4 regions of the Streptomyces sp. NPDC002055 genome follow, and region 4 is predicted to be linked to each of the others. Evidence: predicted binding sites of a transcription regulator. Region 4 holds the regulator's gene; each other region holds the start of a gene.
What was found. The regulator HrcA, encoded in region 4, represses chaperone genes, less so after heat shock. The targets are predictions, from matches to a motif close to TTNGCACTCNGNNNNNCNGAGTGCNAA.
Positions count from the first base shown of each region.

Region 1: a site for HrcA is predicted at 2,487-2,513, ahead of groES (co-chaperone GroES). Genes of this name have one in related genera too.
Region 2: a site for HrcA is predicted at 2,737-2,763, ahead of groL (chaperonin GroEL). Genes of this name have one in related genera too.
Region 3: a site for HrcA is predicted at 4,329-4,355, ahead of ABT112_RS05805 (FmdB family zinc ribbon protein). Genes of this name have one in related genera too.

Region 1 is NZ_JBEOXS010000029.1:88,906-96,232, reverse strand. Features, by position in the region: gene ABT112_RS19710 (ester cyclase) at 1-248, shown strand, start outside; gene groL (chaperonin GroEL) at 316-1,938, opposite strand; gene groES (co-chaperone GroES) at 2,030-2,338, opposite strand; gene ABT112_RS19695 (polysaccharide deacetylase family protein) at 2,748-3,830, opposite strand; gene ABT112_RS19690 (THUMP-like domain-containing protein) at 3,920-5,095, shown strand; gene ABT112_RS19685 (hypothetical protein) at 5,159-5,437, opposite strand; gene tsaD (tRNA (adenosine(37)-N6)-threonylcarbamoyltransferase complex transferase subunit TsaD) at 5,448-6,599, opposite strand; gene rimI (ribosomal protein S18-alanine N-acetyltransferase) at 6,592-7,215, opposite strand; gene tsaB (tRNA (adenosine(37)-N6)-threonylcarbamoyltransferase complex dimerization subunit type 1 TsaB) at 7,269-7,327, opposite strand, start outside.
Region 2 is NZ_JBEOXS010000071.1:7,135-14,461, forward strand. Features, by position in the region: SAM riboswitch class I at 156-297, shown strand; gene thrC (threonine synthase) at 315-1,631, shown strand; gene ABT112_RS30085 (MoaD/ThiS family protein) at 1,628-1,906, shown strand; gene ABT112_RS30090 (cold-shock protein) at 2,321-2,524, shown strand; gene groL (chaperonin GroEL) at 2,951-4,573, shown strand; gene ABT112_RS30100 (VOC family protein) at 4,717-5,499, opposite strand; gene ABT112_RS30105 (hypothetical protein) at 5,883-6,329, shown strand; gene ABT112_RS30110 (DUF7224 domain-containing protein) at 6,523-7,327, shown strand, end outside.
Region 3 is NZ_JBEOXS010000007.1:50,739-58,065, reverse strand. Features, by position in the region: gene ABT112_RS05820 (penicillin acylase family protein) at 1-417, opposite strand, end outside; gene ABT112_RS05815 (potassium/proton antiporter) at 880-2,379, shown strand; gene ABT112_RS05810 (MFS transporter) at 2,742-4,061, shown strand; gene ABT112_RS05805 (FmdB family zinc ribbon protein) at 4,365-4,712, shown strand; gene ABT112_RS05800 (S-methyl-5'-thioadenosine phosphorylase) at 4,849-5,736, shown strand; gene mscL (large conductance mechanosensitive channel protein MscL) at 6,382-6,912, shown strand; gene ABT112_RS05790 (hypothetical protein) at 6,926-7,138, opposite strand; gene ABT112_RS05785 (hypothetical protein) at 7,325-7,327, opposite strand, start outside.
Region 4 is NZ_JBEOXS010000087.1:2,579-9,905, reverse strand. Features, by position in the region: gene ABT112_RS32270 (MFS transporter) at 1-263, shown strand, start outside; gene ABT112_RS32265 (DUF3097 domain-containing protein) at 350-1,174, opposite strand; gene ABT112_RS32260 (MBL fold metallo-hydrolase) at 1,208-1,945, opposite strand; gene hrcA (heat-inducible transcriptional repressor HrcA) at 2,118-3,134, shown strand; gene dnaJ (molecular chaperone DnaJ) at 3,137-4,276, shown strand; gene ABT112_RS32245 (nitronate monooxygenase) at 4,440-5,519, shown strand; gene ABT112_RS32240 (16S rRNA (uracil(1498)-N(3))-methyltransferase) at 5,516-6,259, shown strand; gene ABT112_RS32235 (S41 family peptidase) at 6,517-7,327, shown strand, end outside.

The DNA of each region.
Region 1 (7,327 bases), on a different contig from region 4:
GCTGGCGGAGCGCGTTCGCCTTCGACTTCACGCTCGACAGCATGCTGGCCGAGGGCGACGAGGTGGCGACCCGGTGGACCTGGCAGGGCACGCACCGCGGCGACTTCATGGGCATCTCCGCCACCGGCAAGGACGTCACGATGACCGGCACCACCGTGTTCCGGTTCCGCGACGGACGGATTCAGGAAGCCTGGTGGCACTACGACCTGCTGCGGCTGCTCCGGCAGCTGGACGGCGTGCCGATGTGACCGCAGAAGGGCCCCTGTCCCCCGCCGAGCGGCGGGGGACAGGGGCCCTTCGTGGTACCTCGCGAGGTCAGTGCGCGTGGCCGTGGCCGTGGCCGGCGTCGCCCTCTTCCTCTTCCTTCTTCTCGACCACGAGCGTCTCGGTGGTGAGGAGCAGGGAGGCGATGGAAGCGGCGTTCTCCAGCGCGGAGCGGGTGACCTTGACCGGGTCGATGACGCCGGCCTTCACCAGGTCGCCGTACTCGCCGGTCGCGGCGTTGAAGCCGTGGCCCTTCTCGAGCTCGGCCACCTTGGAGGTGATGACGTAGCCCTCGAGGCCGGCGTTCTCCGCGATCCAGCGCAGCGGCTCGACGACGGCGCGGCGGACGACGGCGACACCGGTGGCCTCGTCGCCCTCCTTGCCCAGGCTGCCCTCGAGCACCTTGGCGGCGTGGACCAGAGCGGAGCCACCACCGGAGACGATGCCCTCCTCGACCGCGGCGCGGGTCGCGGAGATGGCGTCCTCCAGACGGTGCTTCTTCTCCTTGAGCTCGACCTCGGTCGCGGCGCCGACCTTGATGACGCAGACGCCGCCGGCGAGCTTCGCGAGGCGCTCCTGGAGCTTCTCGCGGTCCCAGTCGGAGTCGGTGGCGTCGATCTCGGCCTTGATCTGGGAGACGCGGCCCTGCACGTCCTCCGCCTTGCCGGCACCGTCGACGATCGTGGTGTCGTCCTTGGTGATGGTCACGCGGCGGGCGGAGCCGAGCACGTCCAGGCCGACCTGGTCGAGCTTGAGGCCGACCTCCTCGGCGACGACGGTGCCGCCGGTGAGGGTGGCGATGTCGCCCAGCATGGCCTTGCGGCGGTCGCCGAAGCCCGGGGCCTTCACCGCGACGGCGTTGAAGGTGCCGCGGATCTTGTTGACCACGAGGGTGGAGAGCGCCTCGCCGTCGACGTCCTCGGCGATGATCAGCATCGGCTTGGAGCCGCCGGCCTGGATGACCTTCTCCAGCAGCGGCAGCAGGTCCTGGATCGAGGAGATCTTGCCCTGGTGGATCAGGATGTACGGGTCGTCGAGGACGGCCTCCATACGCTCCTGGTCGGTGACGAAGTACGGGGACAGGTAGCCCTTGTCGAAGGCCATGCCCTCGGTGAAGTCGAGCTCCAGGCCGAAGGTGTTGGACTCCTCGACGGTGATGACACCGTCCTTGCCGACCTTGTCCATCGCCTCGGCGATGAGCTCGCCGACCTGCTTGTCCTGGGCGGACAGACCGGCGACGGCCGCGATGTCGGACTTCTCGTCGATCGGGCGCGCGATGGCGAGCAGGTCGTCCGAGACGGCCTTGACCGCGGCGTCGATGCCCTTCTTCAGGGCGGCCGGGGAGGCGCCGGCGGCGACGTTGCGCAGGCCCTCGCGGACCAGCGCCTGGGCCAGCACGGTCGCGGTGGTGGTGCCGTCACCCGCGATGTCGTTGGTCTTGGTCGCCACCTCCTTGACGAGCTGGGCGCCGAGGTTCTCGTACGGGTCCTCGACCTCGACCTCGCGGGCGATGGTCACACCGTCGTTGGTGATGGTCGGCGCGCCGAACTTCTTGTCGATGACGACGTTGCGGCCCTTGGGGCCGATCGTCACCTTCACGGTGTCGGCAAGCTTGTTGACGCCACGCTCGAGGGCGCGACGGGCGTCCTCGTCGAACTTCAGGATCTTCGCCATGGTTGCGTTCGTCCTCTCAACGAACTGCGCCCCGGACGCCCGGTTGTTCAGACACGGGTTCCGGGGCGCAGATCAAAAAACAGTGGGTGAATTACTTCTCGACGATCGCGAGAACATCGCGAGCCGAGAGGACGAGGTACTCCTCGCCGCTGTACTTCACCTCGGTGCCGCCGTACTTGCTGTACAGCACGACGTCGCCTACGGACACGTCGAGCGGAAGGCGCTTGCCGTCCTCGAAGCGGCCCGGGCCCACGGCCAGGACGACGCCCTCCTGGGGCTTCTCCTTGGCAGTGTCCGGAATGACCAGGCCGGAAGCCGTGGTCTGCTCGGCGTCCAGCGGCTGGACCACAATGCGGTCCTCGAGCGGCTTGATGGCAACCTTGGTGCTGGCGGTCGTCACGATCCGACCTCCCCCTTCGGAGAGCTCACGGGGTTAACTGTCTGAGGTGGCGACCTGGTAGATCCGTCGTCGCGGGTGCCGGACCTGCCCGTCGCTGTGTAGCTGGCACTCCGTAGTGGAGAGTGCCAAAGCTGAGACTATGACGGCGTTAGCACTCAGTCAACTAGAGTGCCAACGAACCTCCGGGTGCCCCACGCGCACAGACGGGCCCAGCGGGGTCCTCTCTCGCCGGCCCGGCCTTCTGCCGGCCTGCTTGTTGCTGGTCAGAGCGGTGGGGGCGGCTCTCGGCCGCCTGGCCCGGCGCAGTACCGGGCGTTCGGTTTCCCAGGCGCGGAGCCGGAGTGTCAGGACGGGGCGGCGCACCCCGGCGTCCGGCCGGCGTTCGCGCCGCGGCCCGCCGCCGCGCCCCTCAGATGTAGTCCTCCAGCCTGGCCACCGCGAAGCCCTGTGCGGTGGCGGTGCGCAGCACTTCGCGGACCATGTCGGCCATGGTCCCGCCCCATTCCCCGCGGCCGCGGAAGTGCGTGAGGATGATGTCGCCCGGGTGCAGCCGGCCCCGGGTGTCGGCGAAGTCGATGCGGTCGGCGAACGCCTCCTGCGTCCAGAGCGGCACGCTGCGGACGCCGCAGGACTTGGCGGCGAGCAGCGTCTCCCGGTCGTAGTTGCCGTACGGCGGGCGGAACAGCCGCGGCCGTACGCCGAACTCCCGTTCCAGGTTCCGCTGCTGGCGGCAGATCTCCCTGTACTGGTCCTCGAAGGACAGCTCCGTCAGGTCGGGGTGGGTGAGCGTGTGGTTGTGCAGGGAGACGCCGAGCCGCTGGAGCTTCCGGAAGTAGCCGTAGTCGTCGCGCACGACGTAGTCGCTGAGGAAGGCGCTCACCGGCACGTCCAGTTCGCGCAGCATCCGGAGCAGCTCCGGGTCCTTGTGGCCGCCGTCGTCGATGGTGAGGAAGACGACGCGGTCGGAGGTGGGCACGCGGGTGAACACCGGGGGCAGGCCGGACCCCATCGACAGGGAGCGCGGCGTGGCCGGCCGCGCCTTGCGGACGGGCGGGGCGGGCGCGGCGACCGGCGGGCGGAGCAGGCCCCAGCGCTGGGCGGCGCGCAGCCGGACGGACCGGGCGTTCAGCCTGCTCTCGGCGTAGATCGCCAGGTCACGGGGGAGGCCCGGGGCCGCCGCGGGGGCCGGGCGCCCGGCGGTGCGCGGGACCGGACGGCGGTCGGCGGAGGGCGGCGGGCCGGGGTGTCCCGTGCCGCGCGAGGCTGCTTCGGGGCCGTGTGCGGCGGCTTGGGGACCGTGTGCGGCGGCGGGTCCGGCGCCCGGGGCCGACCGTCCCGGTCCGGGGTCGGGTCCGGGCAGCGGTGCGGTGCGATCGGGAGGCTGTGCGCAGGCTCCGCCGACCACACCGATCAGGAGCAGGACCGCGGCACAGGTGGTGGACCGGAATCGACGCTCATGAGTGTTTTTTTCATTTTGTCGTACTAGTTGCATGGCGCCGCATCCTGCCAGGGAGTCGGCCCCGCGGCGGCGCGACAGACCGTGGTGCCCGGACGGTCCCCCGCTTGGCCCACAATTGACCAGTGAACGCCCTCGACTCCTTCGCCGCCCTGCTCACCGACGAGGGCCGGGCGCTCCTCGCCGACCTGCGCGACTACGACCCCGCCCAGGAACTGGCGACCGCGACCCGGCTGCGCCGCGACCACCCCGCCGACCTGGTGTCCGCGGCGCTGGGGCAGGCCCGGCTGCGGCAGCGGGCGGCGGCGAAGTTCGGCGCCGAGGACGCGGCCGTCATGTTCTTCACCCCCAACGGCGTGGAGCAGGCCACCCGCACCTCCGTCGCCCGGTACCGGGCCGAGCGGTTCGCGGCGCTCGGCGTCCGGCGGCTGGCCGACCTCTGCTGCGGCATCGGGGGCGACGCCATCGCCCTCGCGCGGGCGGGCGTGGAGGTCCTCGCCGTCGACCGGGACCCGCTGACCTGCGCGGTGGCCCGGGCCAACGCCGAGGCGCTGGGCCTCGCGGACCGGATCGAGGTGCGCTGCGCGGACGTCACGGAGGTGGACACCTCCGGGTACGACGCGGTCTTCGCCGACCCGGCCCGGCGGGGCGGCCGGGGACGGATCTTCGACCCGGAGGCCTACTCCCCGCCGCTGTCCTGGGCGGTCGGTGCCGCCCGCAGCGCCCCGTACGCCGCCCTGAAGATCGCCCCGGGTGTCCCGCACGACGCGGTGCCCGACGACGCGGAGGCCGAGTGGATCTCGGACGGCGGCGAGGTGAAGGAGGCGGTGTTCTGGTTCGGCACCGCGCCGGGCGCCCGGCGCGCCACGCTGCTCCCGGGCCCGCACACCCTCACCGGAGCCGGGCTGCCGGACCCGGCGCCGGGTCCGGTCGGGCGCTGGCTGTACGAACCGGACGGGGCGGTGATCCGCGCCCATCTGGTGGCGGACGCGGCGGCCGGGGTGGACGGGCGGCTGATCGATCCGACCATCGCCTATGTGACGGCGGACGGACTCCACCCGACCCCGTGGGCCACCGCGTACGAGATCACCGACGCGCTGCCCTTCAACCTCAAGAAGCTGAAGGCGCTGCTGCGGGAGCGCGAGGTGGGGAAGCTGACGGTGAAGAAGCGCGGTTCGGCCGTCGAGCCGGAGGAGCTGCGCCGGAAGGTCAAACCGCAGGGGCCGAACGCGGCCACGGTGTTCCTCACCCGCGCGGCCGGAGCGCCGACGATGCTGATCGGGCGGCCGGCGCGAGGCTGAGGGGCATTCGCGCTCACCGGGCAAGGCCCCCCGAGCGCCGGGGGACGATTCGCGGCTCGGCGGCTATCCGGGGGCCTGCGCCGGCGGTTCGTGGTCGAGGGCCTCGAACCGCCAGCGGTGGACCGGCCGGTGCAGCAGGTCCTGCGCGGGGGAGCCGAGTTCGGGGAGGTCCGCCTCGTACGGGGCATCCCACCAGGTGATGACCAGGACCCGGTCGCCGGGGGCGCCGAAGGTCTCGCGCCGCAGCGGCGGACCGGCGAGCTCCTGGGCGCGGGCCCACGCCAGCAGTTCCGGGCCGCGGCCCTCGGCGGCCCGGGCCTCCCACATCAGCGCGACCGTCATGCGTGCACCGTCATGAGTACAGGTTGTCCTTGCTCAGCTCGTGGAAGTGGTCGTGGTCGTGCCCGTGCCCGTGGCTGTTGCCGTCGTGGCCGTCGTGCGGGTGGTCGTGGTCGTGGTTCCCGGCGGGCACATGGGGCTCCGTCACCGGGAGCGAGGAGTCCGCGGACAGGTCCCAGGCCGACGCCGCCCGCCCGCGCGCCACCATCTCCGCGCCGAGCGCCGCGACCATCGCCCCGTTGTCCGTGCACAGCTTCGGCCGCGGCACCCGCAGCACGATCCCGGCGTCCTCGCAGCGGCGTTCGGCCAGGGCGCGCAGCCGCGAGTTGGCCGCCACCCCGCCGCCGATCATCAGGTGGTCGACGCCGTTGTCCTTGCAGGCCCGCACCGCCTTGCGGGTCAGCACGTCGACCACGGCCTCCTGGAAGGACGCCGAGACGTCCGCCACCGGCACCTCCTCGCCCGCGGCGCGCTTCGCCTCGATCCAGCGGGCGACGGCGGTCTTGAGGCCGGAGAAGGAGAAGTCGTAGGCCGCGTCCCGGGGGCCGGTGAGCCCGCGGGGGAAGTTGATCGCCGCCGGGTCGCCCTCGCGCGCGTACCGGTCGATGACCGGGCCGCCGGGGAAGCCGAGGTTCAGCACCCGGGCCACCTTGTCGAACGCCTCGCCCGCCGCGTCGTCGATGGTCGAGCCGAGCGGACGGACGTCGCCGGTGATGTCCGGGGCCAGCAGCAGCGAGGAGTGGCCGCCGGACACCAGGAGCGCCATCGTCGGCTCCGGCAGCGGCCCGTGTTCCAGCTGGTCGACGCAGATGTGCGAGGCGAGGTGGTTGACGCCGTAGAGCGGCTTGCCGAGGGCGTAGGCGTACGCCTTGGCCGCCGAGACCCCCACCAGCAGCGCGCCCGCGAGGCCGGGTCCGGCGGTGACCGCGATGCCGTCGAGGTCGCTCGCCGCCACCCCGGCGTCCTTCAGCGCGCGCCGGATGGTCGGAACCATGGCCTCCAGGTGGGCCCGGCTGGCGACCTCCGGCACGACGCCGCCGAAGCGGGCGTGCTCGTCGACGCTGGACGCGACGGCGTCGGCGAGCAGGGTGTGCCCGCGGACGATGCCGACGCCGGTCTCGTCGCAGGAGGTCTCGATTCCGAGGACAAGCGGCTCGTCAGCCATCGTGGGTCGTTCCTTGTTCGTGTGCGGCAGGGTCGTCTGCGGCGGGGCCGTCTGGGGTGGGGCCGTCAGCGGTGGGGGCGGTGTCGTGGGCGGCGGGCGCGGCCACCGCCGCGGCCGCGTCGTGCGCGTGACGGGCGTCGTGCGCGGCGAGGTCGGGGACGGCGGCGGCGCCGTCGGCCGTCTGGGAGCGGCGCATGACCAGGGCGTCCACATTGCCCGGCTGGTAGTAGCCGCGGCGCAGGCCGATGGGCTCGAAGCCGAAGCGCTCGTAGAGCCGCTGGGCCCGGGCGTTGTCGACCCGCACCTCCAGCAGCACCTCGTGGCACTCGAAGGCGGTGGCGCCGGAGAGCAGGTCGGTGAGGAGACGGGCGCCGAGGCCCGTGCCCCAGTGTTCGCGCGCGGCGGCGATGGTCTGGATGTCACCGGTGCCGTCGACGGCGGACAGCCCGCCGTAGCCGACGACCCGGCCGTTCTCCTCGGCGACCACATAGCGGCGGGTGGCGGACGGCCCGCGGGCGTGCGCGAGTTCGGACCAGAACAGCCCCCGCGACCAGGCGTCGTCGGGGAAGAGTTCGCGTTCGAGTTCCAGCACCGGCTCGACGTCCCACCAGCGCATCTCGCGCAGGGTCACGGCGCCGGGGGCTTCCGCGGTCGGGTCGGTCGCTTCGGTCACTGCGGGGTGACCACCTTGTAGTTGGCGGGCACCTGGGCGTCCGGGCGGCGCAGGT
Region 2 (7,327 bases), on a different contig from region 4:
ACCGGGGCGGTGGCCCGCTGTGATCCGTCTCGCGGTTCGGACGACTATCTCAACTGTGGGGGCCGTCGGTTACAGTCTTGAACAACGCGGGAGTCCACTTCATGTCGGGGTGGCCTGCCGCGGACAAACGCACCGGGCCCCGCCCGGCGCCATACCGCTCATCCAGAGGGGCAGAGGGAACGGCCCGTTGAAGCCCCGGCAACCCTCCGGCCGGTCTCGTCTCAAGACGCGAGGCTCCCGGCTCGGGAAGGTGCCAATTCCGTCTCGTGGCGAAGTACGTCGCGAGGAAGATGAGGAGAAAGGGCCTCGCCTCCATGGCTGTGCAAGCTGCTACCGCCACTTCGTCCGCGGATTCCCAGGACGCCACCTCCGGTTCCACCCCCGTCGCTCTCGGCCCCGCCACCGCGCTGTCCTGCCGCGAGTGCGGTGAGCGTTTCGCCCTCGGCCCGATCTTCGCGTGCGAGGTGTGTTTCGGGCCGCTCGAGGTCGCGTACGACCTGCCGAGCGGCGACCCCGAGGGCCTGCGGAAGCGCATCGAGGCCGGTCCGGACAACATCTGGCGCTACGCGCCGCTGCTGCCGGTCCCCGCCGACGTCGCCGACAAGCCGAATCTGAACCCGGGCTTCACCAAGCTGGTCCGGGCCGACAACCTCGCCCGTGAGCTGGGCGTCACCGGCGGCCTGCACGTGAAGGACGACTCGGGCAACCCGACGCACTCCTTCAAGGACCGGGTGGTCGCCATCGCGGTGGAGGCGGCCCGCACCTTCGGCTTCACCACGCTGTCCTGCTCCTCCACCGGCAACCTGGCCGGCGCCGTCGGCGCCGCGGCGGCCCGCTCCGGTTTCCGGTCGTGCGTGTTCATCCCGCACGACCTGGAGGCGGGCAAGGTCGTCATGGCCGCGGTCTACGGCGGCGACCTGGTCGGCATCGAGGGCACGTACGACGACGTCAACCGCTTCTGCAGCGAGCTGATCGGCGACCCGATCGGCGAGGGCTGGGGCTTCGTCAACGTCAACCTGCGCCCGTACTACGGCGAGGGCTCGAAGACGCTGGCGTACGAGATCTGCGAGCAGCTCGGCTGGCGGATCCCGGACAACATCGTGATCCCGATCGCCTCCGGCTCCCAGCTCACCAAGATCGACAAGGCGCTGAAGGAGCTCATCGCCATCGGTCTGGTGGAGGACAAGCCGTACAAGATCTTCGGCGCCCAGGCCGAGGGCTGCTCCCCGGTCTCCCGGGCCTTCAAGGACGGCCACGACGTGGTCCGCCCGGTGAAGCCGGACACGATCGCCAAGTCGCTCGCCATCGGCAACCCGGCCGACGGCCCGTACGTGCTCGACATCTGCCGCCGCACCGGCGGCGCCGTGGAGGACGTGAACGACGAGCAGGTCGTCGACGCGATCAAGCTGCTGGCGCGCACCGAGGGCATCTTCGCGGAGACCGCGGGCGGTGTGACGGTGGGCGTGCTGCGGAAGCTGATCGAGGCCGGGCGGATCGACCCGGCCGAGGAGACCGTGGTGCTGAACACCGGTGACGGCCTCAAGACCCTGGACGCCGTGGCTCCGACGACGGGCCCGTCCGCGACCATCCGCCCCACCCTTGACTCGTTCCGAGAGGCAGGCCTCGCATGAGCGTCAACGTTCGAATCCCCACGATCCTGCGTACGTACACCGGTGGCCGGGCCGAGGTGCCCGCCGAGGGCGCGACTCTCGGCGAGGTGCTCGCGGACCTGGAGAAGAACCACCAGGGCATCGGTGCCCGGGTGCTCGACGACACCGGCAAGCTGCGTCGATTCGTGAATGTCTATGTGAATGACGACGACGTGCGTTTCAGCGAGGGCCTGGAGACGGCCACGCCGGACGGCGCGGGTGTATCGATCATTCCGGCGGTCGCCGGCGGCTGCTGAACCATAAACGCAGGAACCTTGCGTAAATAGGAATGGCCCCTTCCGTAAGAGAAACGGAGGGGGCCATTCTGTGTGGTTGATCGCGGTACAGTTGAGCGATCCCCCACCGGCAGCTCTGCCGAACGCATATGAGAACGCGACAAGATGTGCCCGAAGTGTGCGCGCGATTTGTCGCGTTGATGCCCGTTTGTCTGACCCAACTTGTCCTGACTTCACGGTGATTCAGGGGATAGCTCCCTGCGGCCCCGCTCAGAATTCTCGTCCGTTTGACCTGTTGCAGAGGGCATCTGTGCGGATACATTCAGCCGCGGTCGACGCGTTACGGCGCACACCTCCTACCTGTCGGGAGGTGAGGTCTGACCCGGGTCCGCGGAGTGCGGTCCTGTGCAAGGGCCAGTAATAGGGGAGTTAGGGATGGCTCAGGGCACCGTCAAGTGGTTCAACGCGGAGAAGGGCTACGGCTTCATCGCGGTCGACGGTGGTGCGGACGTCTTCGTGCACTACAGCGCGATTCAGATGGACGGCTACCGCACCCTCGAGGAGGGCCAGCGGGTCGAGTTCGAGATCTCGCAGGGCCAGAAGGGGCCGCAGGCGGACATGGTCCGTGTAGCCGGCTGATACGCGCCGACTGACTGCAGCGCAGGGCCCGCTTCCCCCCGGGGAGCGGGCCCGCTTCTGTTTGGCGTCCGCCAGACCGCCATGCCCTATTGAGCCCTCTGGGGCGCTTGCTCCCACCCGTCGCCCGACCGCCACCCCTCATCGAAGCCCTGCGGGCGCTTGCGCCCACCCGTCACCCGACCACCACCCCTCAAGGATCCCCTTCGGGGGCGCTTGCACTCGAGGGGGTCGAGTGCTAATCATTGGCGTTAGCACTCTGACGTTGAGAGTGACAGAAGGACCGGGTCGGTGAGGCCCGCAGGCCGGGTGGGACAAGGAAACCACCAGGTGTGCAGGTCGTCCGTCGCGGGCGCCAGCGCGGTCCGGAGCAATCCGCCCCTTGCACCCTGTGCCAGGGACCCCCGACGTCCGGGAGGACCACTTCACATGGCCAAGATCATCGCGTTCGACGAGGAAGCGCGGCGCGGCCTCGAGCGCGGGATGAACCAGCTCGCCGACGCCGTCAAGGTGACCCTCGGCCCCAAGGGCCGGAACGTCGTCCTCGAGAAGAAGTGGGGCGCCCCCACGATCACCAACGATGGTGTTTCCATCGCCAAGGAGATCGAGCTCGAGGACGCGTACGAGAAGATCGGCGCCGAGCTGGTCAAGGAGGTCGCGAAGAAGACGGACGACGTCGCCGGTGACGGCACGACGACCGCGACCGTCCTCGCCCAGGCGCTGGTCCGCGAGGGCCTCCGCAACGTTGCCGCGGGCGCCAACCCGATGGCCCTCAAGCGCGGCATCGAGAAGGCCGTCGAGGCCGTCTCCGCCCAGCTGCTCGAGCAGGCCAAGGACGTGGAGACCAAGGAGCAGATCGCTTCGACCGCCTCCATCTCCGCCGCCGACACCCAGATCGGCGAGCTCATCGCCGAGGCGATGGACAAGGTCGGCAAGGAAGGCGTCATCACCGTCGAGGAGTCGCAGACCTTCGGGCTCGAGCTCGAGCTCACCGAGGGCATGCGCTTCGACAAGGGCTACATCTCCGCCTACTTCGCCACCGACATGGAGCGTATGGAGGCGTCGCTCGACGACCCGTACATCCTGATCGTCAACTCCAAGATCTCCGCGGTGAAGGACCTCCTTCCGCTGCTGGAGAAGGTCATGCAGTCCGGCAAGCCGCTGCTGATCATCGCGGAGGACGTCGAGGGCGAGGCGCTGTCCACCCTGGTCGTCAACAAGATCCGTGGCACCTTCAAGTCCGTCGCCGTCAAGGCCCCGGGCTTCGGTGACCGCCGCAAGGCCATGCTCGGCGACATCGCCATCCTCACCGGTGGCACCGTCATCTCCGAGGAGGTCGGCCTCAAGCTGGAGAACGCCGGTCTCGACCTGCTGGGCCGCGCCCGCAAGGTCGTCATCACCAAGGACGAGACCACCATCGTCGACGGTGCCGGTGACAGCGAGCAGGTCCAGGGCCGCGTGAACCAGATCCGTGCCGAGATCGAGAACTCGGACTCGGACTACGACCGCGAGAAGCTCCAGGAGCGCCTGGCGAAGCTGGCCGGCGGCGTGGCCGTCATCAAGGCCGGTGCCGCGACCGAGGTCGAGCTCAAGGAGCGCAAGCACCGCATCGAGGACGCGGTGCGCAACGCCAAGGCCGCCGTCGAGGAGGGCATCGTCGCCGGTGGCGGCGTGGCCCTGCTGCAGACCGTCTCCGTGTTCGAGAAGCTCGAGCTCGAGGGCGACGAGGCCACCGGTGCGCAGGCCGTCAAGCTCGCGCTCGAGGCCCCGCTGAAGCAGATCGCGGTCAACGCCGGTCTCGAGGGCGGCGTCGTCGTGGAGAAGGTGCGCAACCTGACCCCGGGTCACGGCCTCAACGCCGCGACCGGCGAGTACGTCGACCTGGTCGCCGAGGGCATCATCGACCCGGCCAAGGTCACGCGCTCCGCGCTGCAGAACGCCGCCTCCATCGCGGCGCTCTTCCTCACCACCGAGGCCGTCATCGCCGACAAGCCGGAGAAGGCCGCCGCGGCCGCTCCGGGCGGCATGCCGGGCGGTGACATGGACTTCTGATCCGTCTCGACGGATCGGCTGTTCACAGCTGTACGGACCGAGGGCGGCACCCATCACGGGTGCCGCCCTCGGGCGTTTTCTCGGGCAGTTCCCGGAGATCGGTCGGGACGTGCGTTCTCCGGGAGCGTCCGGGCTTCGACGGCTCACATGGGCTTCGGGGCGATGACCGCGAAGGCCGCCGACTGCGGGTCGGCGACGACGGCCATCCGGCCGGCCACCATGTCGAACGGCGCCTTGAGGACCGTGCCTCCGGCGGCGGAGAGCTTGGACACCGTCCCGTCCACGTCCTCCACCGAGAAGTAGGCGAGCCAGTGCGAGGGGGTGCCGGACGGCATCTGCTCGCTCAGCGGCTGGAGCCCGCCGACGGTACGCCCTTGGGCGGAGATCGCGTAGTAGCTCTCCGCGCCTTCCATCTGTGTGGTCTCGATGCCGAGGGCGCTGGAGAGGAAGGCGGTGGACGCCTGGACGTCGCTGGTGTTGAGCTCGTTCCAGATCAGTGAGCCCGGCTCGTTGACGACGGCCGCGCCGAAGAACTCCTTCGGCTCCCAGACGCCGAAGACGGCTCCCGTCGGGTCGGCCGCGACCAGCATGCGGCCCAGGTCCATCACGTCCATGGTGGGGACCATGACATTGCCGCCGCCGGAGCCGATGGCCCGCTCGGTGGCGTCGGCGTCGGCCGAGGCGATGTAGGTGGTCCACACCGGGGGCGGCGCGGGCTGGTCGCCCATGGCCTGCGCGGACATGATCCCGGCGACCGGATTCCCGCGCAGGGTGCAGACGGCGTACCCGCCGGTCTCGGCCGGGCCGACCTCACCGGCCCAGCCGAACAACTCGCTGTAGAAGTCCAGCGCGGCCTGCTGGTCGGGGACCACGAGATCGATCCAGCACGGGGTGCCGGGCTGGTACGGGGCGGTGACTTCGGACATCGGTGCCTCCTGGTAGAGACCGGTCGCCCCGGGGCGGCCGGTGGGCAAGCAGCCCCCTCGGCCACCCTCCCTACGCACGGCCCGGGACGCCACTCGGCACGCCGCCGGGGCATCGGCGCGAACCCGGGCGGAGGCGGCCGGAGGCGGCCGATGTCTTTGCCGAGGACAGAGCAGCGGGGCCCTCAAGTGCGGCCGCCTTCGGTATTGAGGTCTGTCGCCTTATTGAACGTTGCATAGAGAGGGTGTCGATGCCGACTGTGCGACCCGGTCGAATATTTGACAGGTACAGAAGGATTGAGTTAGATGTACCCGACGTGCATAAAAAGCCCCTTCAATGCTTATATGAAGCATGAAAACGGGGCTAAGGGGAGGGAATGCATAATATGGACATTCGGGTCAATGGGCGTGCTGCGTTAGTCGGTGGCTTTGCCTCCTTGTTCGTGCTGGCCTCGGCTGCCATTGCGGTTGCGGTCGATCCCCCGCACGACAAGAAGATCAGGAACGGCCGTGAGGGGTGGGAGTCCACTCGATGGTCGGATGAGCAGTACTCGCAACTCTGGTTCAAGGGTTGCGATTCGACGTCGATCGCAGGAAGGCCGGTCAGCGTCACGGTCCGGTACTTCGAAGACAAGGACTTCCGGCCCGACCCGGGGTACGACTCGAAGAAGTTCACTGACTGCTTCAGGTCGGACTCGGCCAAGAGCATGGGTGAGTGGAACAACTTGCCACGAGGGAACGGCTTCTACGTTCGAATCGTGGATGTCAACTCCACGCAGTGGGACAACGTGGATGTCAAGAGCTACACGGTAGACACCACCGCGTCGGACTGACCGGCGAAGAGAGTCGGCGGAGTGCGGTTGAATCGACCGCACTCCGCTGGACAGCCTGCATTGTCCGTGAGTTCGGTGTGATGGAGGCCCGCAGCCTCAGGGGTTGAATCGCTCTGTTGGAAGCGATTGGATTCTCGGGTGCAGGGGGACCGTTGGTGTTCGCTCCGCTGCTCGTACCTTGAAAGAATGCTTGGTGAACTTCTTCACGCGACTTCGAGTCAGTAGCGCCCTGCGGGTTCTGCCTTTCTCGCTCGTGCTCGTTGTTTTCTATTACGGAAAGAACGGGTCATCCCCCGGGGGTGTCGATTATGCGCCCACCCTCGTTTCCGAGGCGCTCGGGACGATGTATTCCTTTGCGTACGCCGTTGTATCGGGCCTGGGGGTCTGGGAAGGGGGAAAGCTCAGGCAGAATGGTTTGTGGAGCGTGGGGGCCGGTCGGTCGCGATTCCATATTGCTGCGCTCACGCTGGTGCCCGCGATCCTGCTGGCATGGCTGATGCTCTTGTCCCCGGTCGTGCTGCTGCTGTGTGAAAGGCGCGTTCTCCCCGATCCGGGCAGTCTGCTTCCTCTCGGTATGGCGATGCTGCTCTGTATCGCACATGCCAGTATTGGGTTCGGCATCGGGCTTCGGCTTCCGCACCTTATTGCTGCCCCCCTGATGGTGGTCCTTGTCTGGATCGTGGTTGCCTTCTCGTGGACGGTTGAGCCGAATTGGGTTCGGCATTTGTTCGGGCAGTACCCGACCACCCTGATGTTCGGCGAGCGAGCCACCGTCCACTCGCTGATGCCGCACATTCTGCTCACCGGGGGCATCGCGGCGAGTATGTGGCTCTTGTGGCTACCGCTGAGTCGATCATCCATCCGCGTGACGCTCGCGTGCTTGGCTGCGCTGGGGGCTGTCGGAGGTTCGTGGGCGATGGTCCACACGTGGACCTTCAACCCGCCGTTGCTGACCGGCGCTGCGCCGGTCGAGTGTGCCGGCCGGAGCCCCCGGGTGT
Region 3 (7,327 bases), on a different contig from region 4:
GTCGTACTCCTGCTGCGCGACCTTGCGCCATCCCATGGTCCGCAGGAAGGCGTCGGTCTCGACCTGCCCCTTGCCGAACATCTCGGACAGCCGTCCGGCGGTCATGTGCCGACGGACGTCCATCTCCCAGAAGCGGTCCTGCGCCTGGACGAATCCCTGCGCCCGGAAGAGGTCCTCCTCCGTGTCGGCGTAGACCTGGGGTATGCCGTGGCCGTCACGCTTCACCTGGACCGGCCCCGAGAGGCCGTCGAGTTTGACGGAACCCGTGGTCTCCGGGAAGGAGGCGCGCACGGTGCTGAGGCTCCAGTACGTGCCGTAGCCGAAGCCCGCCACGAGGAGCAGCACGACTGCGAACACGAGAAGCCGGGCGCGTCGGCCCTTCCTCTTGCCTGAAGGGCCGGTCTTGTTGGCGGGCATCGCTGTCCTTAGAGGGGCAGGGTGGTCCTGGGAATGCAGGAGCAACCTTAGGCGCAGTGCCCGGACGGCCCCTACGCGGAGTCAAGGTCGGTGCCGGCAAGGGCGCCGGGAGGGTCCGGTGCCGTTCCGGTGTGGCGCGATCGATGCGGTTCCGGTGTGGCGCGATCGATGCGGTTCGGCGCGGTTCCGGATCGGCGCCCGCCCCGGATCGACGCCGCCCCGGATCGACGCCGCCCCGGATCGACGCCGTCCCGGATCGGCGGTCCGGCGTCCGGCGCGACTCGTCCTCCGCCGCGCGGCGTCCGGGCCGTTCGCGGGGGCCCGTTCGGCAGGATCGGCAGAGATCGCGACCGCTTCCCGGCGGGCCCGCGTCAAGAACCGGTAAAATATTAGGTAAGGCAATGAAGTACTGATCGGCAGGAAGGGACTTTCCCGCCGATAACGCAAGAAAGGGTTCGGCCCCTGACTGTTCACCACCTCAATGAACTCCTGCTGGTCTGTTCGCTCGTCCTCCTCATCGCGGTGGCGGCGGTCCGGGTCTCCTCGCGCAGCGGGCTCCCCAGCCTGCTCATCTACCTCGGCATCGGCGTCGCGATAGGGCAGGACGGCATCGGAGTCACCTTCGACGACGCCGGATTGACGCAGTTGATCGGCTACGCCGCCCTTGTGGTGATTCTGGCCGAGGGTGGTCTGGGCACGAAGTGGCGGGAGATCAAACCGGCCCTGCCGATCGCCGCCGTGCTGTCCACGGTCGGCGTCGCGGTGAGCGTCGGCATCACCGCGGCCGCGGCGCACTACCTGGTGGGGCTGGAGTGGCGGCAGGCGCTGATCATCGGCGCGGTGGTGTCGTCCACGGACGCCGCGGCGGTCTTCTCCGTCCTGCGGAGGGTGCCGCTGCCGTCCCGGCTGACGGGCGTCCTGGAGGCCGAATCGGGCTTCAACGACGCCCCCGTGGTGATCCTGGTCGTCGCCTTCTCCTCGACCGGGCCGATCGACAGCTGGTACCTGCTGCTCGGCAAGATCGCCCTGGAGCTGGCGATCGGCGCGGCGATGGGCATCACGGTCGGCTTCCTCGGGGCCTACATAATGCGCCGGGTCGCGCTGCCCGCCTCGGGCCTGTACCCGATCGCGGTGATGGCGATCGCGGTCGTCGCCTACGCGGGCGGCGCGCTGGCGCACGGCAGCGGCTTCCTCGCGGTGTACGTGGCCGCCCTGATCCTGGGCAACGCCAAGCTGCCGCACTGGCCGGCCACCCGCGGCTTCGCGGAGGGGCTCGGCTGGCTGGCCCAGATCGGCATGTTCGTCCTACTCGGCCTGCTCGTCACCCCGCACGAGCTGGGGGACGACATCGTGCCCGCGGTGGTGGTGGGCCTGGTCCTGACGGTGGTGGCGCGGCCGGTGTCGGTGCTGGTGAGCACGGCGCCGTTCCGTACCTCGTGGGCGGAGCGGCTGCTGCTGTCCTGGGCGGGCCTGCGCGGGGCCGTGCCCATCGTGCTGGCGACGATCCCGATGGTCTACGAGGTGGGCGACAGCCGGCGGATCTTCAACATCGTCTTCATGCTGGTGATCGTCTACACCCTGGTGCAGGGGCCGACCCTGCCCTGGGTCGCCCAGTGGCTGCGGCTGCGGCTGAGCGCCGGGGAGCCGACGACGGACCTGGGCATCGAATCGGCGCCGCTGGAGAAGCTCCGCGGCCATCTGCTGTCGGTCACGGTCCCGCAGGAGTCGAAGATGCACGGCGTGGAGGTCGGCGAACTGCGCCTCCCGGCCGGGTCGGCGGTGACCCTGGTCGTGCGGGAGGAGAAGAGCTTCGTCCCGGCGCCGACCACGGTGCTGCGGCGCGGCGACGAGCTGCTGGTGGTGGCCACGGATCCGGTGCGGGACGCCACCGAGAACCGGCTCCGGGCCGTGGCCGAGGGCGGCAAGCTGGCGAGCTGGCTGCGCCCGGACGGGCCGCGCTGAGGGCGGCAAGCCGGCCGGCCCGTACTCCCGCTCCGGCACGGGGGAGGGCGTCGGCCGCTCCTTCACAGGCCAGTCGGCCGCTCCTTCACAGGCCAGCTGCCACAGGTGCCGCATGGATCACAGGAGGGGCCCCGGTCCGCCCTGTACAATCAAGGACGCACAAATGACGACCCACTCTGCCTGATGCAGAGCTGGCGCGACCGCATGGCGGCCGCGGTCCCTTCAGCCACCTCGGTGCGGACCCGGTATCTACCGCGGAACATGCGCGAGAGGACAGCTCTCGGCGCACCGTACTGAGAGATCGCCACTTCAGGGGCCGGTCTCGTCGGGCGTGCGCTACCAGGCAGCGGAAAGGCACGGCCGTGGCATCCGCGGTCACCACTTCCCGTCCCGGCTACCGGCAGCTGCTGCGCACCCCCGGTGCCTGGACGTTCCTGCTCCCGGGCTTCACCGCCCGCCAGCCCTTCGCGATGCTGACCATCAGCATCGTCCTGCTCGTCGAGCACACGACCGGCTCGTACGGCGTCGCGGGCGCCGTCGCGGCGGTCACCGGCGTCTCGATGGCCCTGTTCGCTCCGCAGGGCGGCAAGCTCGCGGACCGCTTCGGCCAGAGCCGGGTCCTGGTGCCCGGTGTGCTGGTGCACGTGGTGGCCGCCGGGCTGCTGACGGCGCTCGCGCTCGGCCAGGCGCCCCTCTGGACGCTGTTCGCCGCCGCGGTACCGACCGGCGCCTCCGTACCGCAGGTGGGCCCCATGGTCCGGGCGCGCTGGGCGGCGAAGCTCGACGGCCACCCGCTGATGTCCACCGCGGCCGCCTTCGAGTCGGTCACCGACGAGCTCACCTTCGTGATCGGCCCGGTCCTGGCGACCGCGCTGTGCGCCGGGGTGCATCCGGCGGCCGGCCTGGTCGCCGAGGCCGCCCTGACCCTGGCGGGCGGGCTGCTCTTCGCGGCCCAGCGCCGCACCGCACCCCCCGTGTCCCGGCCCGGGGCCGACGGCGAGCGGGCGCCGCGCACCTCGGCCCTGGCCGTGCCGGGCGTCCGCGTGCTGGCGGCGGCCTTCCTGGGCATCGGTTCGGTGTTCGGCGGCATGCAGGTGGCCCTGACCGCCTTCACCCAGGACATCGGGGAGCCGGGGCTGAACGGCCCGCTGTACGGCGTCTTCGCGGCCGGCAACATGCTCGCCGGTGCGGCCTGCGGGGCCATCGCCTGGCGGGCGTCCGCGCGGCGGCGCCTGCTGACGGCGTACGCGGCACTGGCCCCGGCCTGTTCGGTCCTGTGGACGGTGCACTCGCCGCTGCTGCTCGGCGCCCTCGGCCTGCTGGTGGGCCTCTGCATCGCTCCGGCGCTGATCACCGGATACACGCTGGTGGAGACGCTGGTTCCGGCGACCGCCCGCACCGAGGCGTTCACCTGGCTGACCGGGGCGGTCGCCCTGGGGCAGGCGGCGGCGGTGACCGCGGCCGGACAGCTGGCGGACCGGTTCGGCCCGAGTGCGGCGTTCACCGTCCCCCTGATCGGTACGTCTCTGGCGCTGCTGACCCTGGTGGCGCTGCGCGGACGGCTGGTGCCGAGCCGGGACGCGGCGGCGTCCGCGGGAGGCCGTGGCGTCGTCGCCGGCTCCGCGACCAAGAGCTGGGACTCCGGCGACCGGGACGGCGCGGAGGCGGACGCACGCGTGTGAGGGCGCGCGTTGTGAGAGCGCGCGTGTGAGGGCGGGCGTGGGAGAGCGCGCGTGGGTGGCCGGAGCACGGGTGCGAGAAGCCGGCGCACGCGTGCGGGGCCCGGCCACGCGTGCGGGGGACGCCGAAGCCCGCGTGCGGGAGGCCGACGCACGGGTGCGGGAAGCCGGCGCACGCGTGTGAATCGGGTGCCGCGGAGCGTGGGCTCGGTCACCGTGAGGCCGGTCGCAGTGGACTGATCCCGCGGAATGCTGCACTATTGACCGTCGTTAGCACTCATCGAGTGAGAGTGCCAGGAGGAGCAAGTGCCGACCTATCAGTACCAGTGCACCCAGTGCGGTGAAGGCCTCGAAGCGGTGCAGAAGTTCACCGACGAGGCGCTCACGGAGTGCCCGAACTGCGAAGGACGCCTGCGCAAGGTGTTCTCGGCGGTCGGCGTCGTCTTCAAGGGCTCCGGCTTCTACCGGACGGACAGCCGCGGCTCGTCGTCGAGCAGCACGACGAAGTCGTCGTCCGCCCCGGCCAAGAGCGACAGCTCGTCGTCGGACTCCTCGTCCTCGGCCGGCTCTTCCTCGACCTCCTCGTCCTCCTCCTCGTCGGCGAAGACGAGCAGCGGGACCGGTGGCGGCGCGAGCAGCTCCTCCGCCGCCTGACGGCACACCTCCGCGGCCCTGCCCGGCCCGACCCGGCGGCGCGGACGACAAACTCAGCGGACCCCGTGGCCTGATCCAGGCGACGGGGTCCGATGCATGCCCGTGACAACCGGCCGGGGCCCCATAGGGTGATCCCATGGTCGAGACAGTCAGCGCGCAAGCAGAGATAGGCGTCATCGGCGGATCGGGGTTCTACTCCTTCCTCGATGATGTGACCGAGATCACGGTGGACACTCCCTACGGGCCGCCGAGTGACTCGCTGTTCCTCGGCGAGGTCGCCGGACGCCGGGTGGCCTTCCTGCCGCGGCACGGCCGCAAGCACCACTTGCCGCCGCACCGCATCAACTACCGCGCCAACCTCTGGGCGCTGCGCTCGGTCGGCGTGCGCCAGGTGCTGGGGCCGTGCGCGGTGGGCGGCCTGCGGGCGGAGTACGGCCCGGGCACGCTGCTCGTCCCCGACCAGCTGGTGGACCGCACCAAGACCCGCACCCAGACCTTCTACGACGGTGAGCCGCTGCCGGCGACGGCCGGTTCCGCGCCCGCGGGGGTGGAGCCCCGGGCCGCGCAGGTGCCGAACGTGCTGCATCTCGGCTTCGCCGACCCCTACTGCCCCGTGGGCCGGAAGGCGGCCGTGGCCGCCGCCCGCGGACGGGACTGGGAGCCGGTGGACGGCGGAACGCTGGTCGTGATCGAGGGGCCGCGCTTCTCGACCCGGGCGGAGTCGCAGTGGCATGCGGCGCAGGGCTGGTCGGTGGTCGGGATGACCGGCCACCCGGAAGCGGTGCTCGCCCGCGAGCTGGGCCTCTGCTACACCTCGATGACGCTGGTCACCGACCTGGACGCGGGGGCGGAGACGGGCGAGGGCGTGTCCCACGAGGAAGTGTTCAAGGTCTTCGCCGCGAATGTCTCACGCCTGCGGACCGTGCTCTTCGACGCGGTGGGCGGGCTGCCGGGGAACGGCGACCGGGACTGCCTCTGCGCGCGGGCGCTGGACGGGCTGGACCCGGGGATCGAGCTGCCGTAGCGGGGCGGGCAGGGGTGGCCGGTTGCCCGGGCGGGTGAGGCGGCTGCCGACCGCAGGCCGGCGTCGAGGTGAACGTCGGCCCGGGCACCGGCCCGGGGGCACCGGCCCGGGGCGGCGTGGGGCGGCGTGGGGCCCTGGTTGTGGGAGGCAATGGCTCGGGGGCGTCGGCTGGGGCGTGCGGCTCTGCGGCTCCTGACCTCCTGGCTCCTGACCTCCTGGCTCCTGACCTTCTGGCTCTTGGCTCTCGGCTCTCGGCTCCTGAGGTCAGCGGCGACTTCTGCGGGTGATGTGAACCCCTGAGGGTGACCGCCTTGTCCACAATCGAGGGGTTGTCCACAGGCCTCAGCAGGATGGGGAACATCCGTGCATCGTGGGGGCATCCGAGCGAGAAGCTCCTCACGACAAGGCTGGTGATGGCCATGACGGTCACGTCCCCGACGGTCGATTCCCCGACGCCGCTTCCCCTTGCGGTACTGCTCCTGCCCGGCGCAGCACGGGCGCTCCCGGGTGGGTTACGGGGGCTGCCCCGCCGGTCCACCTCCTCCGGCGCATCGGGAGCGACTGTCGCTGCCACGCCCGGGGTGCGCGATTGGACAGCCCGCCGCTGCCCTGCCGTACATTGCGGAACCATCTGTTCCATTCATCGTGCACGCAGAGAGAGGCACCCCGGTGAGCGAGGAGAACAAGGGCATCCTGGACGGCTTCAAGCAGTTCTTGATGCGCGGGAACGTCGTCGACCTCGCGGTTGCGGTGGTCATCGGAGCGGCGTTCACCAACATCGTGAACACCGTGGTGAAGGGCATCATCAACCCCGTTGTGGGCGCCCTCGGGACCCAGAACCTCGACCATTACACGTTCTGCCTGGGCACCTGCACCAAGAACAAGGCGGGCGAGGTCACCGAGGGCATTTACATCCTCTGGGGCTCGGTGATCAGCGCCACCATCACGTTCCTGATCACCGCAGCGGTCGTCTACTTCCTCATGATCCTGCCGATGAACCGCTACAAGGCCCGGCAGGCCGCCAAGGCGCCCGTGGAAGCCACGCCGACCGAGGTGACGGAGATCGAGCTGCTCACCGAGATCCGGGACGCCCTGGTCGCCCGGCAGGGCGGCTCCGACTGGCAGGGCCCCGGCCCCTCCGGGCCCGGCACCGGCCGCGTTCCGACGCAGAAGTAGCGGCTGGGCCGCCTCAGAAGTGGTGCGGTGGCTTCTCGTCGAGGAACCGGGCCAGGTCGGAGGCGCTGTCGCCCTCGGCCGGACGCTCGCCCCAGCCACGGTCGGTGTCGTCCGCGGACGGCCGCCCGAAGGGGTCGTCGAAGTCCACCTTGGCGGCCCTCGGGTCACGGGAGGCCCCCTGCGCGGGGGCGGGTGCGGACGCTTCGGGCTCAGGGGCACTGCTCATGGCTCCCAGGGTACGGGGCCCGGGCCGGTGGTCGGCGCTGCGTGCCCCGTCCCCGCAGGCAGGGCACCGCGGTCGGCGCTCCCCCGCTCCTCCCGTTGCCGGCGGGCCCCGGCCTCCGGCCTGCGGCGCAAGTTGCCGGCCCCCGGCACCTGGTTCGGGCTCCTGCCTTCCGGGAGAGGGCCTGGCTCA
Region 4 (7,327 bases):
TCCGGATGGACTTCGCCGAGGCCAACCAGGTCGTCTTCGCCTGCATGGCGGGCGCCCTGGCCGTCGCCTTCGTCTGCTCGCTGCTGCACCCCGGCACCCGGGTCACGGGCGCCCCGGACGAGCGGGACCCCGGGCCGGGCCCCGGCGGACCGTCCGGCCCGCCCGGCGCCCCCGGCTGGGCGGAACCGGCGGGTCCCGGGGGCGCCGCCGGGTTCACCGGGCCGGCCGGCTCCCCGGGGGCCGCGCGCCCCACCGACCTCTGACCGCTCAGGGGCGCTTGCTCCCGCCGCGCGCCCCGGGCGGGCAGAGGGCAAGCACTCGCGCCGGGCGGGCAGAGGGCAAGCACCCCTCAGGGCGCGGTGACGAAGTCGATCAGCTCCTCGACCCGGCCCAGCAGCGCCGGCTCCAGGTCCTTGTAGCTGTTCACGGAGGCGAGGACGCGCTCCCGCCAGGCCGCCCCGGTGTTCTCCGGCCAGCCCAGCGCCCGGCACACCCCGGTCTTCCAGTCCTGCCCGCGCGGGACCGACGGCCAGCCGGGGATGCCCACCGATGCGGGCTTCACCGCCTCCCAGATGTCGATGTAGGGGTGTCCCACGACCAGGGTGTGCGCGTCGGTGACCTGTTCGGCGATCCGCGACTCCTTGGAGCCGGGCACCAGATGGTCGACGAGGACCCCGAGCCGGGCGTCCGGACCGGGGGAGAAGTCCCGGACCACCGCCGGAAGGTCGTCGACCCCCTCCAGATACTCCACGACCACGCCCTCGATCCGCAGGTCGTCGCCCCAGACCCGCTCCACGAGCTCCGCGTCGTGCCGCCCCTCGACATAGATGCGCCCGGCGCGTGCGACCCGGGCCCGCGCTCCGGGTACGGCGACCGAGCCGGAGGCGGTCCGGCCGGTGCGGGCGGGCGCCGTGTGCGACGGGCGCACCAGGGTGACGACGCGCCCCTCTTCCAGGAAGCCGCGCGGCACCATCGGGAAGACCCGGTGCTTGCCGAACCGGTCCTCCAGCGTGACCGTCGGTCCCTCCGCCGTCTTCTCACAGCGGATCACCGCGCCGCAGAAGCCGGTCGACACCTCCTCGACCACCAGACCGGGCTCGGCCGGCACCTCGGGGGCGGGCTGCTGCTTCTTCCACGGCGGGGTGAGGTCCGGCCCGTACTCTCTGCTGCGCATCGCCCGACAGTAGGAAGAAACGGCTGGTCGTGACTACGACACGCCGAAACGGGCCGCCAGCTGGTCCCGCTGCTCCCGGACGAAACGGGCATTCACCACCGCGCCGTGGCCGGGGACGTACAGCGCGTCCTCACCGCCCAGGTCCAGCAGCCGGTCCAGGGCCGCGGGCCACTGAGCCGGTACGGCGTCCGGCCCGGCCTGCGGTTCGCCCGACTCCTCCACCAGGTCGCCGCAGAACACCACGCTCGGGGCCCCGCCGGTGCCCGGCACCAGCACCGCCAGGTCGTGGGCCGTGTGGCCGGGGCCGGCGTTCACCAGCACCGCCTCCCGGCCGCCGCCGAGCCGAATCGTCATCTCACCGCTGATCAGGTGGTGCGGCGCCGTCAGCCGCTCCGCGGCCTCCGCGGCGGCGCCGGGCTCCACCCCCTGCCGCACCGCGTCGTCGCGCAGGGCCTCCCGCTCCCGGGGCGAGGACAGCAGCCGGTCCATGCCGACGGCGGCGTACACCTCCGCCCCGGGAAAGGCGTCCATCCCGAGCACATGGTCGAAGTGCGGGTGGGTGAGTGCGAGATGTGTCACCCTCCGGCCCGCCGACCCCGCCGCCTGGCGGGCCAGTTCCGCGCCTTCGAGCAGACTCGAACCGGCCTCCACCATCAGCACCGCGTCCGGGCCGTGCACCACCCCGGCGGTCATGTCCCAGACGGGCAGTCTGCGCCGTTCGACCCCCGGCGCGAGCAACTCCCAACGCGGCTCTTCCGCTGTGTGATCCATGCGACGAGGCTACGGCGGAGCGGTACCGTGGCCCGCCGTCCGGCCAACACCGGCGGTGACGGCCCTTGCCCTGTTCACACCACCCCGCCGTACACTGAGGCGGGGGAAGCTGGCACTCAGATGCAGCGAGTGCCAGGCAGAGGCCCACGGAACCACCACTGGAGGTGTGCGCATGCTCAGTGAACGCAGACTCGAAGTGCTGCGCGCCATCGTCCAGGACTACGTGGGCACCGAGGAGCCGGTCGGTTCCAAGGCGCTCACCGAGCGGCACGGCCTCGGCGTGTCCCCGGCCACCGTGCGCAACGACATGGCGGTGCTGGAGGACGAGGGCTACATCGCCCAGCCGCACACCAGCGCGGGCCGCATCCCGACCGACAAGGGCTACCGGCTCTTCGTGGACCGGCTGGCCGGCGTGAAGCCGCTGTCGTCGCCGGAGCGCCGGGCCATCCAGAACTTCCTGGACGGCGCGGTCGACCTGGACGACGTCGTGGGCCGCACGGTCCGGCTGCTCGCGCAGCTGACCCGGCAGGTCGCGGTGGTCCAGTACCCGTCGCTGACGCGGTCGACCGTCCGGCATGTGGAACTGCTCTCCCTCGCTCCGGCCCGGATCATGCTGGTGCTGATCACGGACACCGGACGGGTCGAGCAGCGCCTGGTGGACTGCCCCGCGCCGTTCGGCGAGACCTCCATGGCGGACCTCCGGGCCCGGCTCAACAGCCGCGTGGTGGGCCGCCGGTTCGCGGATGTGCCGCAGTTGGTGCAGGATCTTCCGGAGTCCTTCGAGACGGAGGACCGGGGCACGGTCTCCGCCGTCCTGGCGACTCTCCTGGAGACGCTGGTCGAGGAGACCGAGGAGCGGCTGATGATCGGCGGTACCGCCAATCTGACCCGCTTCGGACACGACTTCCCGCTGACCATCCGGCCGGTGCTGGAGGCTCTCGAGGAGCAGGTGGTGCTCCTCAAGCTGCTCGGCGAGGCCAAGGACTCCGGCATGACCGTACGAATCGGGCATGAGAATGCCCACGAGGGGCTGACGTCCACATCGGTCGTCGCGGTCGGCTACGGTTCGGGCGACGAGGCAGTCGCCAAACTCGGCGTGGTCGGACCGACCCGCATGGACTACCCCGGAACGATGGGAGCGGTACGCGCAGTGGCACGTTACGTCGGACAGATCCTGGCGGAGTCGTAAAAGTGGCCACGGACTACTACGCCGTACTGGGCGTGCGCCGCGACGCAGGGCAGGACGAGATCAAGAAGGCGTTCCGGCGCCTGGCTCGGGAACTGCACCCGGACGTCAATCCCGACCCGAAGACCCAGGAGCGGTTCAAGGAGATCAACGCCGCTTACGAGGTGCTCTCGGACCCGCAGAAGAAGCAGGTCTACGACCTCGGCGGGGACCCGCTCTCGCAGGCCGGCGGAGGCGGTGGCGCGGGCGGCTTCGGCGGCGCGGGCTTCGGCAACTTCTCCGACATCATGGACGCGTTCTTCGGCACCGCCTCGCAGCGCGGGCCGCGGTCCCGCACCCGGCGCGGCCAGGACGCGATGATCCGGCTCGACGTCGAGCTGGACGAGTCGGCCTTCGGCACCACCAAGGACATTCAGGTCGACACCGCGATCGTGTGCACCACGTGCACCGGCGAGGGCGCGGCGCCGGGCACCTCGGCGCAGACCTGTGACATGTGCCGCGGCCGCGGCGAGGTGTCGCAGGTGACGCGGTCCTTCCTGGGCCAGGTCATGACCTCGCGGCCGTGTCCGCAGTGTCAGGGCTTCGGCACCGTCGTGCCGACCCCCTGCCAGGAGTGCGCGGGCGACGGACGCATCCGCTCGCGGCGCAGCCTCACCGTCAAGATCCCGGCCGGTGTGGACAACGGCACCCGGATCCAGCTCGCGGGCGAGGGCGAGGTCGGCCCCGGCGGCGGGCCCGCCGGCGACCTCTACGTCGAGATCCACGAGCTGCCGCACCCGGTCTTCCAGCGGCGCGGCGACGACCTGCACTGCACCGTCACCATTCCGATGACGGCGGCGGCGCTGGGCACCAAGTGCCCGCTGGAGACGCTCGACGGGCTGGAGGAGGTCGACATCCGGCCCGGCACCCAGTCCGGCCAGTCGATCCCGCTGCACCAGCGCGGCATCACCCACCTGCGGGGCGGCGGGCGCGGCGATCTGATCGTGCACGTCGAGGTGCTGACGCCGTCCAAGCTCGACCCGCAGCAGGAGGACCTGCTGCGGCAGCTCGCCAAGCTGCGCGGCGAGGAGCGGCCCTCCGGCCACTTCCAGCCCGGACAGCAGGGGCTGTTCTCCCGGCTGAAGGACGCCTTCAACGGCCGCTGAGGCCACGCCGGCCCGGTGGTTCCGACCACCGGGCCCGGACGCCCCGGCCGCCTCGGCGGGCAACACCCGCGTCCCCGGCCGTCCTTCCGGCCGGCGGCGCGCGCCGGACACCGGCTCCGGGGTCCGTCCGTGCCGGGCCCGGCGGGCGTGACACCATGTGGGCATGCCCTCCGCGCTCACCGATCTCTCCCGGTACCCGATCGTGCAGGCCCCCATGGCCGGTGGCGCGTCCCGCCCCGAGCTCGCGGCCGCCGTGTCCGACGCGGGCGGCCTCGGCTTCCTGGCCGCCGGCTACAAGACGCCGGAGGCCATGTACGAGGAGATCAAGGCGCTGCGCGGCCTGACCGGCCGCCCCTTCGGCGTCAACCTGTTCATGCCGCAGCCCTCCGTCGCCGACGCGGCGGCCGTCGACGTCTACCGCGAACAGCTCGCGGGCGAGGCCACCTGGTACGAGACCCCGCTCGGCGACACGGACGGCACCACCGACGACGCCTACGAGGCCAAGGTCGCGATCCTCCTCGACAACCCGGTCCCGGTCGTCTCCTTCACCTTCGGCTGCCCCTCCCGGGCCGTGTTCGACGCCTTCGCCAAGGCCGGAACCCTCACCGTGGCGACCGTCACCAGCCCCGCCGAGGCCCAGGCCGCCCAGTGGTCGGGCGCGGACGCCGTCTGCGTCCAGGGCATCGAGGCCGGCGGGCACCAGGGCACCCACCACGACGACCCGTACACCGACGGCCCCGGGCACGGCGTCGGCCTGCTGACCCTCATCGCCCAGGTCCGCGAGGCCGTCCAGGTGCCGGTCATCGCCGCCGGCGGGCTGATGCGCGGAGCGCAGATCGCGGCCGTGCTGGCCGCCGGCGCCACCGCCGCCCAGCTCGGCACGGCGTTCCTGGTCTGCCCCGAGTCCGGCGCCAACGAGCTGCACAAGAGGGCCGTCACCGACCCGGTGTTCCCCGGCACCGCGCTCACCCGGGCCTTCTCCGGGCGCCCGGCCCGCGGCCTGGTCAACCGGTTCATCCGGGAGCACGGCCCGTACGCCCCCGCCGCGTACCCGCAGATCCACTACCTGACCGCGGGGCTGCGCAAGGCCGCCGCCGCGGCCGGTGACCCGCAGGGCATGGCGCTGTGGGCCGGGCAGGGCCACCGGCTGGCCCGGGAGCTGCCCGCCGCCGAGCTGGTCGAGCTCCTCGCCGCCGAACTCGACGCCGCACGGGCCTCGCTGAAGCCGGACTCCGCGTCGTGACCGCACCCGTCTTCGTCGTCGACCCCCTGCCCGGCACGGGCGAGTTCGTGCTCGACGGCCCCGAGGGGCGGCACGCCGTCTCCGTGCGCCGACTGCGGGCCGGCGAGGAGGTCGTGCTCACCGACGGGCGGGGCGGCTCGGCGCCGTGCGTGGTGCGGGCCGCCGAGGGCAAGGACCGGCTCGTCCTCACCGTCGGCGCGGCCGGGGCCGAGGAGGAGCCCGCTCCCCGGATCACCGTCGTCCAGGCCCTCCCCAAGGGCGACCGCGGCGAACTGGCCGTCGAGACCATGACCGAGACCGGCGTCGACGCGATCGTGCCCTGGCAGGCGTCCCGCTGCATCACCCAGTGGAAGGGCGACCGGGGCGCCAAGTCCCTTGCCAAATGGCGCAGTACGGCCCGGGAGGCGGGCAAGCAGTCCCGCCGGGTGCGGTTCCCCGAGGTCGCCGACGCCATGACCACCAAGCAGGTCGCGGCCCTCCTCGCGAGCGCCGACTTCGCCGCCGTGCTGCACGAGGACCGGGAGGCCGGGAGCGAGCCCCTGGCCACCGCCGCACTCCCCGACGACGGGCACATCGTGCTCATCGTCGGCCCCGAAGGGGGCGTCTCTCCCGAGGAGTTGGCGGTCTTCGCCGAGGCCGGGGCACAGCCCCACCGGCTGGGTCCGAGCGTGCTGCGCACCTCCACCGCGGGCACCGCCGCCACGGCGCTACTGCTGGGGCGTACCGGCCGCTGGTCCTGAACCGCCGACGGCGGCGGTGCCGCACCGGGCGGTGCGACGCCGGGCGGCGACCGGGCGGCGTTCGCCCTGCTCGCCGAGCGGCACCACCGTGAGCTGCACGCCCGGCCGTCGGTCCCGGCCCTCCGGACCGTACGGGCCGCGACGGCCGGCCTGCGCGCGAAACGACCGGGAAGTGCCGGTCCGTCACCCTTGCCCGGAAGCTCCGCGGCTGCCCGGCCCCTGGTGACGATCCGCGACGGATCGTTAGTGTGGCAGGCGTGACGCAGCCTTCGTACCTCCGGTTCCCCCACCTGCACGGCGAGTTGATCGCCTTCACCGCCGAGGACGACGTCTGGGCGGCGCCGCTCGACGGCGGCCGTGCCTGGCGGGTCAGCGCGGACAACATGCCCGTCTCGTCCCCGCGGATCTCCCCCGACGGGCAGCACATCGCCTGGACCTCGACCCGCGACGGCCTGCCCGAGGTGCACACCGCCCCGGTCGACGGCGGCGGTTCCACCCGGCTCACCTACTGGGGCAGCGGGCGGACCACCGTCCGCGGCTGGACCCCGGACGGCGACATCCTGGCCGTCACCACGCACGGACAGGCCTCCCTGCGCCGGTCCTGGGCCCGCGCGGTCCCCCTGGACGGCGGCCCCGCCCGCACCCTCCCGTACGGTCCGGTCGGCGACCTGGCCTACGGCCCGGACGGCGCCGTGCTGCTGCTCTCGGTCACCATGGGCCGCGAAGCCGCCGCCTGGAAGCGCTACCGGGGCGGCACCGCCGGGAAGCTCTGGCTCGACCCCACCGGGGAGGGGCAGTTCGAGCGGCTGCACGCCGGCCTCGACGGCAACATCGAGTGCCCCCTGTGGGTGGGGGACCGGATCGCCTTCCTCTCCGACCACGAGGGCGTCGGCGCGCTCTACTCCTCGCTGCCCGACGGCTCCGGGCTGCGCCGGCACACCCCCCTCGGCTCCGGCCCGGACGGCGCCGTGCCCGACGGCTTCTACGCCCGGCACGCCGCCACCGACGGCACCCGCGTGGTGTACAGCAGCGCCGGTGAACTCTGGCTGCTGGAAGACCTGGAGAGCG